Regions from separate parts of the Tunturiibacter empetritectus genome, predicted to be linked through region 4. Evidence: predicted binding sites of a transcription regulator. Region 4 holds the regulator's gene; each other region holds the start of a gene.
The links. The regulator LexA, encoded in region 4, represses DNA repair genes until DNA is damaged. The targets are predictions, from matches to a motif close to CANTTCGCTTTTTATTCGC.
Positions count from the first base shown of each region.

Region 1: the regulator LexA is predicted to act here: its motif matches at 1,268-1,286, upstream of recA (recombinase RecA).
Region 2: the regulator LexA is predicted to act here: its motif matches at 1,621-1,639, upstream of RBB75_RS18460 (putative DNA modification/repair radical SAM protein).
Region 3: the regulator LexA is predicted to act here: its motif matches at 1,605-1,623, upstream of RBB75_RS09360 (ATPase domain-containing protein).

Region 1 is NZ_CP132932.1:3,157,134-3,160,807, reverse strand. Features, by position in the region: gene recA (recombinase RecA) at 123-1,190, opposite strand; gene RBB75_RS13105 (hypothetical protein) at 1,509-1,862, opposite strand; gene RBB75_RS13100 (hypothetical protein) at 1,987-2,457, opposite strand; gene RBB75_RS13095 (hypothetical protein) at 2,787-3,674, shown strand, end outside.
Region 2 is NZ_CP132932.1:4,411,355-4,415,028, forward strand. Features, by position in the region: gene RBB75_RS18450 (hypothetical protein) at 1-133, opposite strand, end outside; gene RBB75_RS18455 (LLM class flavin-dependent oxidoreductase) at 494-1,573, opposite strand; gene RBB75_RS18460 (putative DNA modification/repair radical SAM protein) at 1,682-2,914, shown strand; gene RBB75_RS18465 (UdgX family uracil-DNA binding protein) at 2,918-3,674, shown strand, end outside.
Region 3 is NZ_CP132932.1:2,236,266-2,239,939, forward strand. Features, by position in the region: gene RBB75_RS09355 (RelA/SpoT family protein) at 1-990, opposite strand, end outside; gene RBB75_RS09360 (ATPase domain-containing protein) at 1,717-3,255, shown strand; gene RBB75_RS09365 (sensor histidine kinase) at 3,233-3,674, shown strand, end outside.
Region 4 is NZ_CP132932.1:4,186,514-4,190,187, forward strand. Features, by position in the region: gene RBB75_RS17455 (DUF4097 family beta strand repeat-containing protein) at 1-545, opposite strand, end outside; gene RBB75_RS17460 (efflux RND transporter periplasmic adaptor subunit) at 664-1,872, opposite strand; gene lexA (transcriptional repressor LexA) at 2,054-2,659, opposite strand; gene RBB75_RS17470 (alpha/beta fold hydrolase) at 2,800-3,674, shown strand, end outside.

The DNA.
Region 1 (3,674 bases), 1.0 Mb from region 4:
GTCGAGATGACGCCTTGTAGGTGGATGATGGGGGCTTGAGCCAGATGACGCGTTGTAGGCAGGAGAAGCGCCGGCAAACTCTTATGCCGGCGCTTCCTCTAGTGCTTCCCTGCTGTGACGATTTACTTTTTGGCGCGGACGGCTTCCTTGGCTTGAACGGGACCGTCTGTGGGGACTGGCGGGACGTCGGCTGAGGCTACACCGGAGATGCCTAGCTTCTTGCGGAGTTCGGCGTCGACGCGGGCGAAGACGTCCTTGTTTTCCTTCATGAAGGCGCGAACGTTTTCGCGGCCCTGGCCGATGCGTTCGCCCTGGTAGCTGTACCAGGCTCCGCTCTTGTCGACGATGTTGTGCAGGACGGCGAGGTCGAGCACATCACCTTCGCGGGAGATGCCTTCGCCGTAGAGGATGTCGAACTCGGCGTCGCGGAAGGGTGCGGCGACCTTGTTCTTGACGATCTTGACCTTGGTACGGGAGCCGACGACGGAATCCCCGTCCTTGACGGCGCCGATGCGGCGGATGTCGATGCGGACGGAGGAGTAGAACTTGAGCGCCTTGCCGCCGGTGGTGGTCTCGGGGTTGCCGAACATGACGCCGATCTTCTCTCGGATCTGATTGATGAAGATCAGGCAGGTGCGTGACTTCGAGACGGTGCCGGTGAGCTTTCTCAGCGCCTGACTCATCAAACGTGCCTGTAGCCCCATGTGGGAGTCGCCCATCTCGCCGTCGAGCTCAGCCTTAGGGACCAGCGCGGCGACGGAGTCGACCACGAGGACGTCGATGGCGTTCGAGCGGACGAGGGCTTCGACGATCTCGAGGGCCTGCTCCCCGTAGTCGGGCTGCGAGACGAGGAGGTTGTCGATGTCTACGCCCAGCTTGGCGGCGTAGGCTGGGTCGAGCGCGTGTTCGGCATCGACGAAGGCTGCGAGGCCGCCGGCTTTTTGCGCTTCGGCGATGATCTGGAGGGTGATGGTGGTCTTACCCGAGGACTCAGGGCCAAAGATCTCGATGACGCGGCCACGGGGGACGCCGCCTACGCCGAGCGCTGCGTCGAAGGAGATGGAACCGGTAGAGATGACCGAGATGGGCACGACGTCTTTCGAGCCGAGCCGCATGATGGAACCTTTGCCAAACTGCTTTTCCAGCCCGGAGAGGGCCAGTTCTATTGCCTTGCTGCGGTCATCTGCCACGTGATTTCTCTCCTGAGGGGTGGGTAAGAGGGAGGTTGATGTTTCAATTTGGGATTCTAGCATTCAAAGCGGGAAAAGCAAATAAAAGGCGAATACAACTTGCAGGTGATTCTAGAAGATCATGTCCTGCCGGATGGGCCCACTGCGCGGGCAGCGGTCACTTCGTGACTTGTATACCCCTTCGGTTGGCGCTCCCGTTGGTCGCGAGAAAAGATCTTGTGCCGACCATCGGAAGGCCTGGGCGAAGCCGGTATACAAGTCACGAAGTGACCGCCCCACGCGCAGTGGGCCCGTCCGGCAGGACCTCTTTACTGAGTGCTAATGGTGGTCGTCATGGTCATGATGACCATGATCGTAGTGGTCGCCATGGTCTTCATGGTCCCAGTGGCCTTCGTGCATGCGCCAGCCTTCTTGGTAGTGGTCGTAGTGCGGATGGGACCAGTAGGCGCCGGGATAAGGTGGACGATCCCAGCGGCCGGGAACCCAGGCATAACGGCCGTCGTTGACTCCCCAATAACCATCGACCCAGGCATATCCATCGCCGGGCATCGGTGGCCGTACTTCATAACGCAGCGGGGGCGGTGTTCTGCCGATGTAGATGCCAACCTGCCCGAACGTTGGCGTAGTTAAGGTAACTGACGTTATTGCAGCAATTAGCCATTTTGTCTTCAAATAAATTCTCCGTACCCGAACCTTAGCTGCGACGGCAAGATTGTGTCAATGACCCGTATGGCTGTTCGACAGGATGGGATTCAGTTTCACTAAAACAGAAGTGAGTGAGACGTGGGCGCCGTGTTCAGGGGTGCTGGCTCTCCGCTTTGTAGAGCAGTTTGCCTGGGACGAACTCGGTGGCGATGCCGAAGAGAGCGCCAAGGAGGCCGCCCGCACGAGCGAGTCCGCCGGTGAACTTTGCGTTGTTGGTGGCGCCGGGATTGTTGATGCGCGAGTCGACAAGGGCACCGATTCCGGCACCGACGCCTGCGCCCAGTGCGGCCCCTGCGATGATCGATCCGGTTGCGTTGCGGGCTCGGATCTGATGGATGTCCGTTCTGAGGAAGGAGAGCGAGCGATCCACTCCGGCTTGTCGCTTGTGGCAGACGATTGCTTCTTCACTGACCGAATCGAAGGCACAGAGAGTTCTTTGCCTGGCGAGCGTGATTCGGATCGAGGCACCGGGCTTGAGGGTCTCGAGATCGTGCCAGTCTTTGGCAGGCTGCTGGGCAAGGCCCACCGCGGAGGCAGAGAGGAGGAAGGCGAGGCAGAGCACAAGGTTTAAAACGCTGGCGCGGATTCAGCCACCCCCTCAGTCGCGCCCCAAACTATAGCTCTGCGCGTGGAGGCTGGCAAGCACTGCGTTTCTACACGGTATTCGCTCTCTGCATGGACCCAGCTTCCAGCAGCTGTTCGTTGCTCAGCTTTTCGTTGCTTTTGGTGATCTGGTTCGAGTACGCTCGGCTGCGCGCCGCCTGGCTCAGGTCACCTGGCGCTGAACGTTGGTTGCTTAAACCCTCGGAGCGTCAGTTGACCCAAACTTTCCGTAGCAGCCTCCCCGGTTTTCTGCTTAGAGGTTCCCTGCTTAGTTCCCTGCTTAGAGCGATGGGATTTTTTCTTCTGGCAACCGCCACGCACGCTTGCCTCGCCGGCGCTGCTGGACCGAAGGCAGAGGGCCCGGTTGGGATTGGGGTGCCGTTTGACTCTCTTCCAAATGCTCCGGTACCAAGCGCAGCTTTGATGGCGGGTGTGACCGGCTCTAGTTCTGGCGATGACGCCACCGATGGCCTGATGGTTGCTTCTTCCGCAAGCACACTGAGGTTCAGAGGGTCGGGGGGCGGGGCGGGCAGCGGAACGATCAAAGCTCCTGCCTCGGAGCGGGAGATGGCCAGGGAGGAGCTGACCGAGGGCTGCGAGAGCGGCAGGATCAAGGGGAAGCCGTGCAGAGTGCAGTGGCTGCCGATGCTGTGGCAGTCGTTCGAGTTTCTTACGGCGCAGCACTCGGGAAACATTCTGCTGGACTCGGAGACGCGGAACGATCTGACGTCGAATCCTTACTGGTCGACGTATGTGTTTTGCGTCGAACACTACCGCTGGTACCAGTGGTCGGACGATACGACGTTCATCGTGCATGACATCGGGCATCCGATGATGGGAGCGATTACCAGCAGCATCTTTGAGCAGAACGATCCGAAGGCGCGGGGGCTGGTGTTTGAGAACAATGGCAACTACTGGCGCAGCCGGCTGAAGGCGATGGCGTGGTCGGCGGTGTACAGCGCGCAGTGGAAGGTGGGGCCGGTGAGCGAGGCTTCGATCGGCAACAGCGGGCGGAACACGTATTATGTCGCGCATCTGGGGCGCACGACCAACGAGACTGGATTTCAGGACTTCGTGATCACTCCGGTGTACGGCTTCGGCTGGAATGTCGGCGAGGATGCGATCGACCGCTACCTTATGCCGAAGATTCGCGCGCGGTCGAAGAACCGCTTGTAC
Region 2 (3,674 bases), 220 kb from region 4:
TCATGCCGATCGGCTGGACATCCTGCTGATTCGCCGAAGACTGTGCTCCAACAAATTCAGGTGAGCAGGTAAAGAAAAAAGACAGAAGTACGGTAGCGATCCACAGGGAGCGTTGGACGGAGGTAATTGGCACGATGAGACAGCCTCACTTTGCGGATAATATGCCTGATCCCGGAACCAACCCAGTCTAAACACAACCCTCCGTTCGGCAAGTTAAAAACTCTGCCGAAAGAGCTGTTTTAACAAGCTTCAATTCGCAGTGTAAACAAACCGGACGACCCGTTTTTACTCCAGCACTCGCGGTCAAGCTCGGCACAAGTGGTCCCTGTTGTGATGCGCTTTGCTAAATCGTGAGGTCGACTGGAACCATAGACGCGCGTCCCGGCTTGTAATTGCAGTCTATCGTGACGATTTCTCAGGATCGCTCGCCAGATTTGAGGGATCTGCTGTTACAGAGAGGTTTCAAGCACGAAATGAATTCCGTAGAATTCGCTTACCGGTAGAGTGGCGTTTCAGCTGACTGCCTCGCACCAGTCACCCCAACCGGTTCCACTTCAAACTCTCGCGCCAACAACTCATAACTCCGCAGCCGCTTCTTCTGTTCCCACACAATCGTATTCACGAGCAGCTCCCCGATCCCCAACTCCGCAGCCATCGCCTCCAGCCGCTCTCGCACCAGCGCAGGCGTTCCCACAAAGTACCGCGGCCACTCGCCCTCCTCTTGCGGCATATCGCCTAACAGGTACAACTCCCGCGCCGCTTCCTCGGGCGAAGCCACCGGCCGCCGATCCCCCTGGCGAATTCGCCGCTGCAGCAGACGCACGCTCGAAAACAGAAACTCCGCCTCCTCCTGCGTCTCTGCGCAGATCACACCCACCGCCACCGTAGCCTCCGCCGTCTTCCGGTAGATGCTCTCAGTAAAACCACGCCGATAAGTCTCAATCGCCGCTCGCGTATTCACCGGGCTGAAGAAGTGCGCAAACGAGTAAGGCAGGCCAAACTCCACCGCCGCTGCCGCGCTCCACAGGCTCGACCCCAGCATCCACACATCCGGCGCTCCCGGCATCTCCGGTGAGACCCGAATCCCCGCGAACGGATGCCCCTCCGGAAACCGGTGCCCTAGAAACGCCAGCAGCTCGCTCACCTGGTCAGGAAAATCATCCAGCATCTTCGTCTTCCGATCACGCTTCAAAGCCAATGCCTCAATCGGCCCACCGCCCGGCGCGCGCCCAATCCCCAGATCCACTCGCCCCGGATACAGCGCATGCAGCGTCCGAAAGCACTCCGCAACCTTCAGCGGCGTGTAGTGCGGCAGCATAATCCCACCCGATCCAATCCGGATCCGTTTGGTCTCTGCACCGATCCGGGCCAGCATCACCTCGGGCGCCGTACACGCCAGCGTATCCATCGCATGGTGTTCCGACATCCAGAACCGGCCATACCCCAACTCATCGACCAGCTTCGCCAGTTCAATCGAGTTTTGCAACGCCTGCCCCGGCATGCTCCCCGCAGGCACCGGCGACTGATCCAGCACCGAAAGTCGAAGCTTTTTTTCTACCTTGTCTAAAGTCACTTCTGTTTGATGTTGAACCGCTCAAATCGAATCAACCTCCAGGAACAATATTCGCCTTTTATTCGCTATAATAAAGCATCAAATAGTCCAGAGTTGCACCCTGCCACTATGAACGTTCAACAAAAACTCGAAATCCTCGCCGACGCTGCAAAGTATGACGCCTCGTGCGCGTCATCAGGAGCCAAGCGCAGTGGCAACGGCAAGGGTGTCGGCCACTCCGACGGCATGGGGATCTGCCACAGCTACACCCCTGACGGTCGCTGCGTCTCTCTGCTTAAGATTCTGCTCACTAACTTCTGCACCTACGACTGCGTCTTCTGCGTCAATCGGATCTCCTCCAATATCCAACGCGCGCGCTTCACTCCCGACGAGGTTGTCAAACTCACGCTCGACTTTTACAAACGCAACTACATCGAAGGTCTCTTTCTCTCCTCCGGCATCATTCAATCCCCTGACTACACCATGGAGCAGCTCATCCAGGTCGCCAAGAGCCTACGCACCGTTCATCACTTCGGCGGTTACATCCACCTCAAAGCAATCCCCGGAGCCAGCGAGCGCCTCATCGAGCAAGCCGGACTCTTCGCCGACCGTCTCAGCGCCAACATTGAGCTTCCCACCCAGCAGGACCTCGTCCAACTCGCCCCCGAAAAGAAAACCGCAGTCATCGAATCCACGATGAACAAGATCGCCCTGCACAAAGACGAGGCCGACGAGGATCGCCGCAAGCTCCCATCAACTCCAAAGTTCACCGCCGCAGGCCAGTCCACACAGATGGTCGTAGGAGCCACGCCAGCCACCGACCGCGAGATCCTCAAGACCGCCACCCATCTCTACGGCCAGTACAAACTGCGCCGCATCTACTACACCGGCTTTAGCCCCTACCCCGATGCAGATGCTCGCCTCCCGCTGAAGCCGGCGCCTCTGATCCGGGAGCATCGCCTCTATCAATCCGACTGGCTCATGCGCTTCTACGGCTTCACCGCAGCCGAACTCACCTCCGAAGAAGAACCCTCGCTCTCCCTCACCGAAGATCCAAAGACCACCTGGGCAAAATCCCATCCTGAGTTCTTCCCTGTCGATGTCAACGCTGCGCCGCGCGAAGTACTTCTCCGCGTCCCCGGCATCGGCTACCGCAACGTCGAGCGCATCCTCAGCATCCGTAAGTACCATCGCCTCCTCATCGACGACCTGAAGAAACTTCACGTTCGCCTGAAGAACGCCTTACCCTATCTCATCGCTATCGACCACATTCCTCATCAGCAACCCGCCGCAGATGAGGCGCAACCTTTCACACAGCTCGATCTATTCGCACCTCTCAGCGCACTCACCGGCTCTCTTTAAAACATGAAGCGAATTCTCCTTGAACCCGACTTCAACGCATGGCGTGAAGCAGCACGCGAAGCCCTGCACCTCGGCTATCTCCCCGAGGAACTCGAGCTGCAAGACTCGACTGTCCCCTCCACGCTGGACCTTACCCTCGAATTGGCCGACGGTCCCACCGGCCCTCCAATTACGGCGCCGCATACCTCCAAATCCTTTCTCGAATCCGCAGAGTGCGCCGCCGTCCATCGCGATCCCCTGCGCTGGAATCTCCTATATCGCATCCTCTATCGCCTGCAAGCCAATCGCAATCTCCTTAAAATCTCCGTCGACCCCGACGTCGCCGAACTCGAACGTCTCGAATCGCAGGTCCGCCGCGACCTTCATAAGATGCACGCCTTCGTCCGCTTTCGCATGGTGCTCGAACCGGACGATCTCAACGGCCGCCCCATCGTCGTCGACGAATCCCTCCCCACTGACCCCAATCCGCACCACCTTGTACTCGCCGTGCCTACGCCCTTTGGCCTCAACCACACCGCACTTCCCCACTGCGAACCTGATCCTCACGCCACCCCAACGCCCTCACAGCCCGACACCTGCGAACACTTCATCGCCTGGTACCAGCCCGACCACCGCATCCTTCCACTCGCAGCGCCTTTCTTCGTCGAACGCTTCGGCATCATGCGCTGGACTATCCTTACGCCCGACGCCTCCGTCTCGTGGGATCCTACCGGCAAACAACTCGCCTTCGCCCCGGGCCTGCCTCGCGAGTCTGCCCCCG
Region 3 (3,674 bases), 2.0 Mb from region 4:
CTTGATCCGCGACTCCACCCGCCCCTGAATCTTGAACTCCTTCAGCTTCGCCTCAAGCTGTGTCACGATCTTCTGCAGAAACTCCTCGCCCGCCCCGCGCAGCGCATCCACCTCAGTCGACACCTGCTCATACGCATAAGGATCGGTATACCGAAACGCCAGATCCTCCAGCTCCCCGCGCAGCTTGCCCATGCCCAGCCGGTGCGCCAGCGGAGCGTAGATATCAAGAGTCTCCCGCGCAATCTTCTGCTGCTTCTCCGGCTTCAGGTGCTCAAGCGTCCGCATATTATGTAACCGATCCGCGAGCTTAATAATCACCACCCGAACATCGGTCACCATCGCCAGCAGCATCTTGCGAATATTCTCCGCCTGGTGATCCTCGCGATTCGCAAACTTGATCTTTTCAAGCTTTGTCACACCCTCAACGATGTGCGCCACCTGATCGCCAAACCGCTTCGCAATCTCCACCGACGTGACATCAGTATCCTCGACCGCATCATGCAGCAGCCCCGCCGCAATCGCAGTCGAATCCATCTTCAACTCGGCCAGCACCTGCGCCACCTCTAGCGGATGGATGATGTAAGGCTCGCCGCTGGCCCGCTTCTGTCCCTCATGCTGCTGCAGGCAGAACGCCCACGCCCCACGAATAATCTCTAGATCGTCCGCCGGCCGGTTCTCATGCACCGTCTCCAGCAGCCGCTGAAACTTCGCATCCACCGCATGGATATCCTTCGCCGAACTCCCCGCCAGGTGACTCGCCGAAGACTCCTCCACGCCCGCAATCACCAGCGCCGAGCCATCATGCGCCGCAGTCTTCTTCTTCTTTCCACGAGGGGTCGTCTCCAAGGCCACCGATGGTTCCGCGACAGGAAGAGCTGCCTCCAGCTCGATCCCCGTGTCGGTATCTTTCACATCCGGTTGACTCTTCGGTTCGTCATGCGGCTTCGGCTGCGGGCCAGCCTGCGTAGAGGCCGGAGGAGCGATTGCCATAGTTCATTATAGGCCGAGCGGTCAACCCCTTCGCAGCCATAACGAAACAAGGCTATTGCGGGAACAATAGACCAGCGAAAAATTGCGGATCAGCTCATCCCATCGATAGGTTACTTCAGGATCTGAAATCGATTCCAGTAATGCGCATCTTCAAAAGCGTGTGTTGACAGCACACAACGGACCGAATGCAAAATTGAAGCCGTGTCACATCTATGATCGTGCGAGTCCAGCTAAACTAGACCATCTTTTGTGAAATGATGAACTTCGGGGACAAACGGATGCGCACGCGCGAACTTTCAATTGAAAGACGATGAGGCAAGCTGGTATTAAATCCGAGACAAGAGAACTCGCCAAACAGCTTGTAGCCTTTGAAGCTCGTTCCCAAAGTGTCTCCGCAGCAGACCAGCTTGCGACGTGCCGCGTCTGTGAGAAGCTGCGTCGCCCTCTTGTTATGTTAACGGGAACCGCAGGGTTCAGCTCTCTTCTCTCACGCGCTTTGACTTTGGCCAAGCGAGAGGCCCCTGCACTCAGCCCGGTACAGGTCAAACCGGATGGATCTCTGGAGGGCTTGGAGGGCGCGGCCGCTGAGGCGCACGCCATCCTTGTCGGCTACCTGCTTAGCCTTTTGATCACATTCATTGGAGAAACACTTACCATGCGGCTCCTGCATGACATATGGCCGGATTTACCCGGACTCGGCTTAAATTCTCTGGGGAAGGAATTGCAATGAACCAGAACAGCAAGGTAAAAATCAAACAGCTTAGTTCGGGAGTTCTTGGGCTTGACGAGATTCTGGGCGGCGGATTCCCGGAATTTTCGTTCAACATCATCGCAGGCGCGCCGGGATGTGGAAAGACGACGCTGGCGCATCAATTCGTCTTCAAGAACGCCACTCCGGAGAGGCCGGCCCTTTACTTTACGGTTCTCGGGGAACCAGCTCTCAAGATGCTGCGCTATCAGCAGCAATATACCTTCTTCGACGCGACGAAACTGAACACTGCTGTTCGTTTCGTAAACCTCAGCCAGGACTTGGTCGAACGTGGATTGAAAGGCGTGCTGGAAGAGATCACGAAGCAGGTGCAGGCTACCAATGCAGGCATTGTCGTGGTGGACTCTTTCCGAACTGTTCTGCGACGCGAACATCATGGCGACCGCGAAGTTGAGGTTCAGACCTTTGTGCAAGAACTTGCATTGCTTCTTACCAGTTGGGAGGCGACGACATTCCTTATTGGGGAGTACAGCGAATCTGAGTTGGTCGACAACCCCGTCTTTACCGTGGCAGACGGGCTCTTCTGGCTCTTTCAGCAGGTCGAGCGAAACTCCGTGGTGCGCAAGCTGCAGGTCATGAAGTTGCGCGGACAGATGTCTGTGCCCGGAATGCATACCTTTCGCATTACCGATGCAGGACTGCAAGCCTTCTCTAGAACGTTGGGATTGGTAGGAACTCGAAGGAAAGATCCGGACCGGAGACGCCTTTCCACAGGTATCCCGGCACTTGACGAGATGATGGGTGGAGGCATCCCGGAAGGGGATAGCTTGTTGGTCGCAGGATCATCCGGTACGGGGAAATCGCTCATGGCCACTCAGTTCATCGCTGCCGGTCTTCGCGCAGGGGAGTCCGGCATTGTGGCGATCTTTGAAGAGCGACCTGACGAGTATGCCGATCGTGCTGCCGCCTTCGGCCTTGACCTAGGTGCAGCTTTGAAAGACGGTAGCCTTGAAGTCATCTATCTGCGGCCCCTCGACCTGTCCGTGGACGAGACCATGCAAGAGCTCATCGATGCGGTTCAGAGAACAGGCGCAAAGCGGCTGGTCATTGACTCGTTGGCGGGCTTCGAGATGGCGCTCGCTCCCGGATTCCGAACCGACTTCAGGGAATCGCTTTATCGCATGATCTTCGCTCTGACCGGAATTGGAATTACCATCCTGAGCACCCTGGAGATGGAAGAGTCATTCAATAAATTCCCGTTCAGTAGCTACTTAATCTCATTTCTCACCGACGACATCATTCGCATGCGCTATGTAGAAATCGAGGGCCAGCTGCGTAAGATTATGTTGATCATCAAGATGCGTGGCGGTGCTCATAGCAAGGACATCCGCGAATACGACATAACCTCGGACGGCATCGTGCTCGGCGAACGACCAAGAGAGTACGCTCACCTCATCACGGGTATCCCGGAACGGATAGAAAGCCCCCAAACGGAAGCTTTGGGTAAGCCGGGCATTGCGTTAGAGGGAAAAGATGGCAAGAAAGCTGAAAAATAACGCTAAGCCTGTCCAGGCAAATGTTACTGCGATAAACGAAGGTTTGATGCTGGGCCTGGTGCGCCAACACGAACTGACGGAAGTTGCTGAACTGTTGAACGCTCAGCTGCAGGAAGAAATCTCCGCGCGAAAAAGGGCGGAAGAGGCCCTCATCAACAGCGAGAAGCTCGCTTCTGTTGGGCACATGGCTGCTGTCCTTGCCCATGAAATTAATAATCCTCTCGCAGCAGTAACAAACGTCCTGTTTCTGGCCCAGACAACCAAGGGCCTTCCGGACGCAGCCCGTCAATATCTACAAATGGCCGATGCGGAACTCAGTCGCATCGCTCACATCACCCGTCAGACCCTCGGGTTTTATCGTGAGTCCTCTGCCCCGATAACCTTCCACCTCGCGATATTGTTTGACTCCGTTGTAAATC
Region 4 (3,674 bases):
GCCTTAACATCGCCTGGACCGGTCTGCTGAAGTTCGATATCGCCGGAGCCTGTGCCAAGGGTGGTCATGCCCTGGACGCCGCGAACGTGGACGTTGCCAGAGCCGCTCTGCGCTTTGACAGAGGCTCCAACGTCCTGAATATCGACGTCGCCTGAACCGGTGGTGGAGTTGATGGTGGAGGCGCGTGGGAGGGTAATGTCGTAGTCGATGGAGATGTTGCGGAAGAGGTCGTTGTTGTGGCGTTCGCCGATGGTGATGTCATTGCCGCTCTGGACGATGGGCGGATTGCTGATAATCTGCTGGATGCGGCTGTCGGTGTCGGAGCCTCCACTCATCCAACCGTGGCTGGAGTGGAGGTGTGCGACGATGTGGACCTGATCTACGGAGCCGGGATGGAGACGAATCTGGCCGGAGCCGGTAGAGACAGAGACATTGGGGGAGCTGCCGGCGCTGAGGGTGCGCTCAAAGTTGCCGTCGGCAGCGAAGGCTGTGGCTGCAGCTAGTGTGAGCATTGCGGCGGTGGAGGCGAAGACTGTCATCTTCATGGGCGTTCCTTTTTTCGACTCTGGGTAACTGCGATTTGGATGTTAGCTCGTCGGGTGGAGATTGCGATCAGTGTCTGCTCAACTGGCAGACTTTGGTTCATATCACTGGTCTTACAGGTTATTGCTGAAGGATGACGGTGTCGCCGGGGTTGAGGCCGGCAAGGATCTCGGTTTTGGTGCCGTTGGAGATGCCGGCCTTAATGTCGATCTTTTTGCGGCCGGTCTTTTGTTTGGGGTCCGGGACTTCGACGGAGGCGTTGCGGTCTTTGTCGTAGAGAACGGCCTGCTCGGGTACAGTGAGGACGTTTTTGTGCTCTTCGAGGAGGATCTCGGCGTTGGCGGTCATGTTGGCTTTGAGTTCGCCGCCTGGATTGTCGATGGAGACGCGGACCTCGAAGGTCGTGACGTTATCCTTTTCTACGCCGAGGGGTGCGATCTTGGTGACTTTGCCGAGAAAGGTCTTGTCCTTGAACGACTCGACTTTGATGCGGGCGGCCTGACCCATGTAGACCTTGCCGATGTCGGACTCGTCGACCTTACCCTGGACGTAGACCTGGTTGGTATCGCCGATAGTCATGACGAGGGTGGCTGTTGAGCCGAGGACGAGGATGGAGCTGACAGCGTCGCCGATCTCCACGTCGCGGGAGAGGATGGTGCCGTCCATAGGGGAGATGACGGTGGTGTAGCCGAGCTGCTCTTCGAGTTGCTTCAGAGACGCCTTGTTCTGGGCTACCTGGGCCTCTGCCTGGCGAAGTTTCGAGGAGTCGACCGAGATTTGCGAGACGGCCTTATCACGGGTGTTGGCGGCAGAGAGGTACTTCTGCTGAGCGTCGTCGAGCGCCTGCTGGGAGACCACACCCTCTTTGGACATCTGGAGGTTGCGATCGTACGTGTGTTTGTACATCGGCAGATCGGGCGCTTCAGCGTTAACCTTGTCGTACTGGATGGAGGCTTCGGCGGCGCGAGCGTTTGATTCGGCTGCGGCGAGTTGGGCCTTCTGTGCGGCGACCTGATCGAGGATCTCCTGCTGGTCGAGTTGGGCGAGAACCTGGCCCTGATGGACGTGGGCATTGATGTCGGTGTCGAGGCGAGTGACGATTCCTGAGGCTTTGGATTTGACCTCTACCTTAGTGATGGGCTGAACCTTGCCGGTGGCGACGACGGAGCGGGCGATGTCTCCACGCTCTACCTTGGCTAGCTGCGAGGGCTCAAACTTTGTGGTGTTGCCGCGGGCGGCTGCGACCACGCCGAGAACGACGGCTAAGACCAGGACGCTGAGGCCGACCCAAAGCCATGTCTTCCGTTTGTTTTTACGCTGCGTGGCCAATGGCTTGCTCCCGTTGGTGCTGGTGATATGAGTCTTCGGAGTGTGGTTACGCAGGAATGCGCTCCGCGGTTCCGTCGACTACGAAAAAGTTTACGTGGCGGCGTGCCGATGTTGCAGAGTCGACGTTTAGACGAGGGAGTTGGGAGGGAGGAAGCAGTGGGACAGGCGGACGGCTGCGAATTTATGCGTACTTTCGAAGAACCCCAAGGACCTTGCCCTGGATGCTGACATTGGCGGCTGGAGCGTAGATGGGAGACATCTCGGTATTGGAGGGTTGGAGGCGGATCATGCTGCCCTCGCGGTAGAAGCGCTTGAGGGTTGCGTCGGAGCCGTCGATCAGAGCGACGATGATCTCGCCCTCGCGAGCGGTACGGGTGCGCTCGACCAGAACGTAGTCGCCGGAGACGATGTGTTCGTCGCGCATGGAGTCGCCTCGGACTTCGAGAGCAAAGACCTCGCGGTTGCCGATGATGTCTGAGAGGGAGATGCTCTCAGCGCTCTCGATCGCTTCTACAGGCTTGCCAGCGGCGATGCGGCCCAGCAACGGGAGGCGGTCGGAGCCCTTTTTACTGCTGCGCGCGGGAAGGACGTCGATCGAACGGCTGCGATTGTGCGCGCGCTGGAGGAGGCCCTTATTCTGGAGGTTGGTGATGTGTTTATGGACGGTGGCGAGGGAGCTGAGGCCCAGACCGCTGGCGATCTCCTCGTAGGAGGGCGAGTAGCCATTCTTCTGGGTGAAGCCGGAAAGAAAGTCAATGACCTCTTTTTGTCGCCGTGTAATTGCCATGCGGATGATTGTAGCGAATAAAAAGCGAATTGCAAGGAGATCTTTCGAGTTAATTTTATCGAGGGGGATTCGAGGAGCACTCGCGATAGAGAGAGCGGAGATGGAGATGGAGATGATGAGGATATGGATATGCTGATTCCATGAAAACTTCTAAGAAGCTGGTTCGCCTCTTCGGGTTAGTGATGGCCTTGGTGCTCTTTGTGCCCGCGGGGTGGGCGGAGGAGGCACAGAAGATTGCCGAGTTGGGAAGCTGCACTTTGGAAAACGGTAACGTGGTGTTGGATTGCAGGGTTGGGTATCGCACCTTTGGCACCTTAAACGCGGATGGGTCGAATGTCGTGGTGATGCCTTCCTGGCTGAATGGACGGAGTGAGGATCTGGTGCCTCTCTTCGGGAATGACGAGACCGGGCACCGGCTGGTGGATACGTCGCGGTTCTTCGGGGTGGCCTTCGATGCGTTCGGGGATGGGGTTTCTTCGTCGCCATCGAATAGCAAAAAGCAGCATGGGCCGGAGTTTCCGGTGTTCACGATGGAGGACATGGTGCGTGCGCAGTATCGCGTGTTGACCGAGGTGCTGCATGTGCGGCATGCGCACGCGGTGGTAGGGCTGTCGATGGGCGCAGAGCAGGTGTTTGCGTGGGCGGTCCTGTATCCGAAGTTCGTCGATCTTGCGGTGCCGATTGTGGGGACCCCACAGGTAACGAGCTTTGATCTGCTGTCGAAACAGATCGTGATCGATGCGATCGAGTCGGACCCCGACTACAAGGATGGGCGGTATGTGACGGAGCCGCAGTTGAAGCTTGCCAATGCGATCGGGACGATGATTGTGAGCGCGCCACAGTATCGGAATGCTGAGGTTCCCAAAGCGCAGTTTGCACAATGGTTGAAGACGGTCGAGTCCCCGCAACGACAGGACGCGAATGACAGGGTGTGGCAGGCGAAGGCGATCATGCATCACGATGTGCTGCATGGAAGAACGATCGGCGAGGTTGCGCGGGAAGTGCCTGTGAAGTT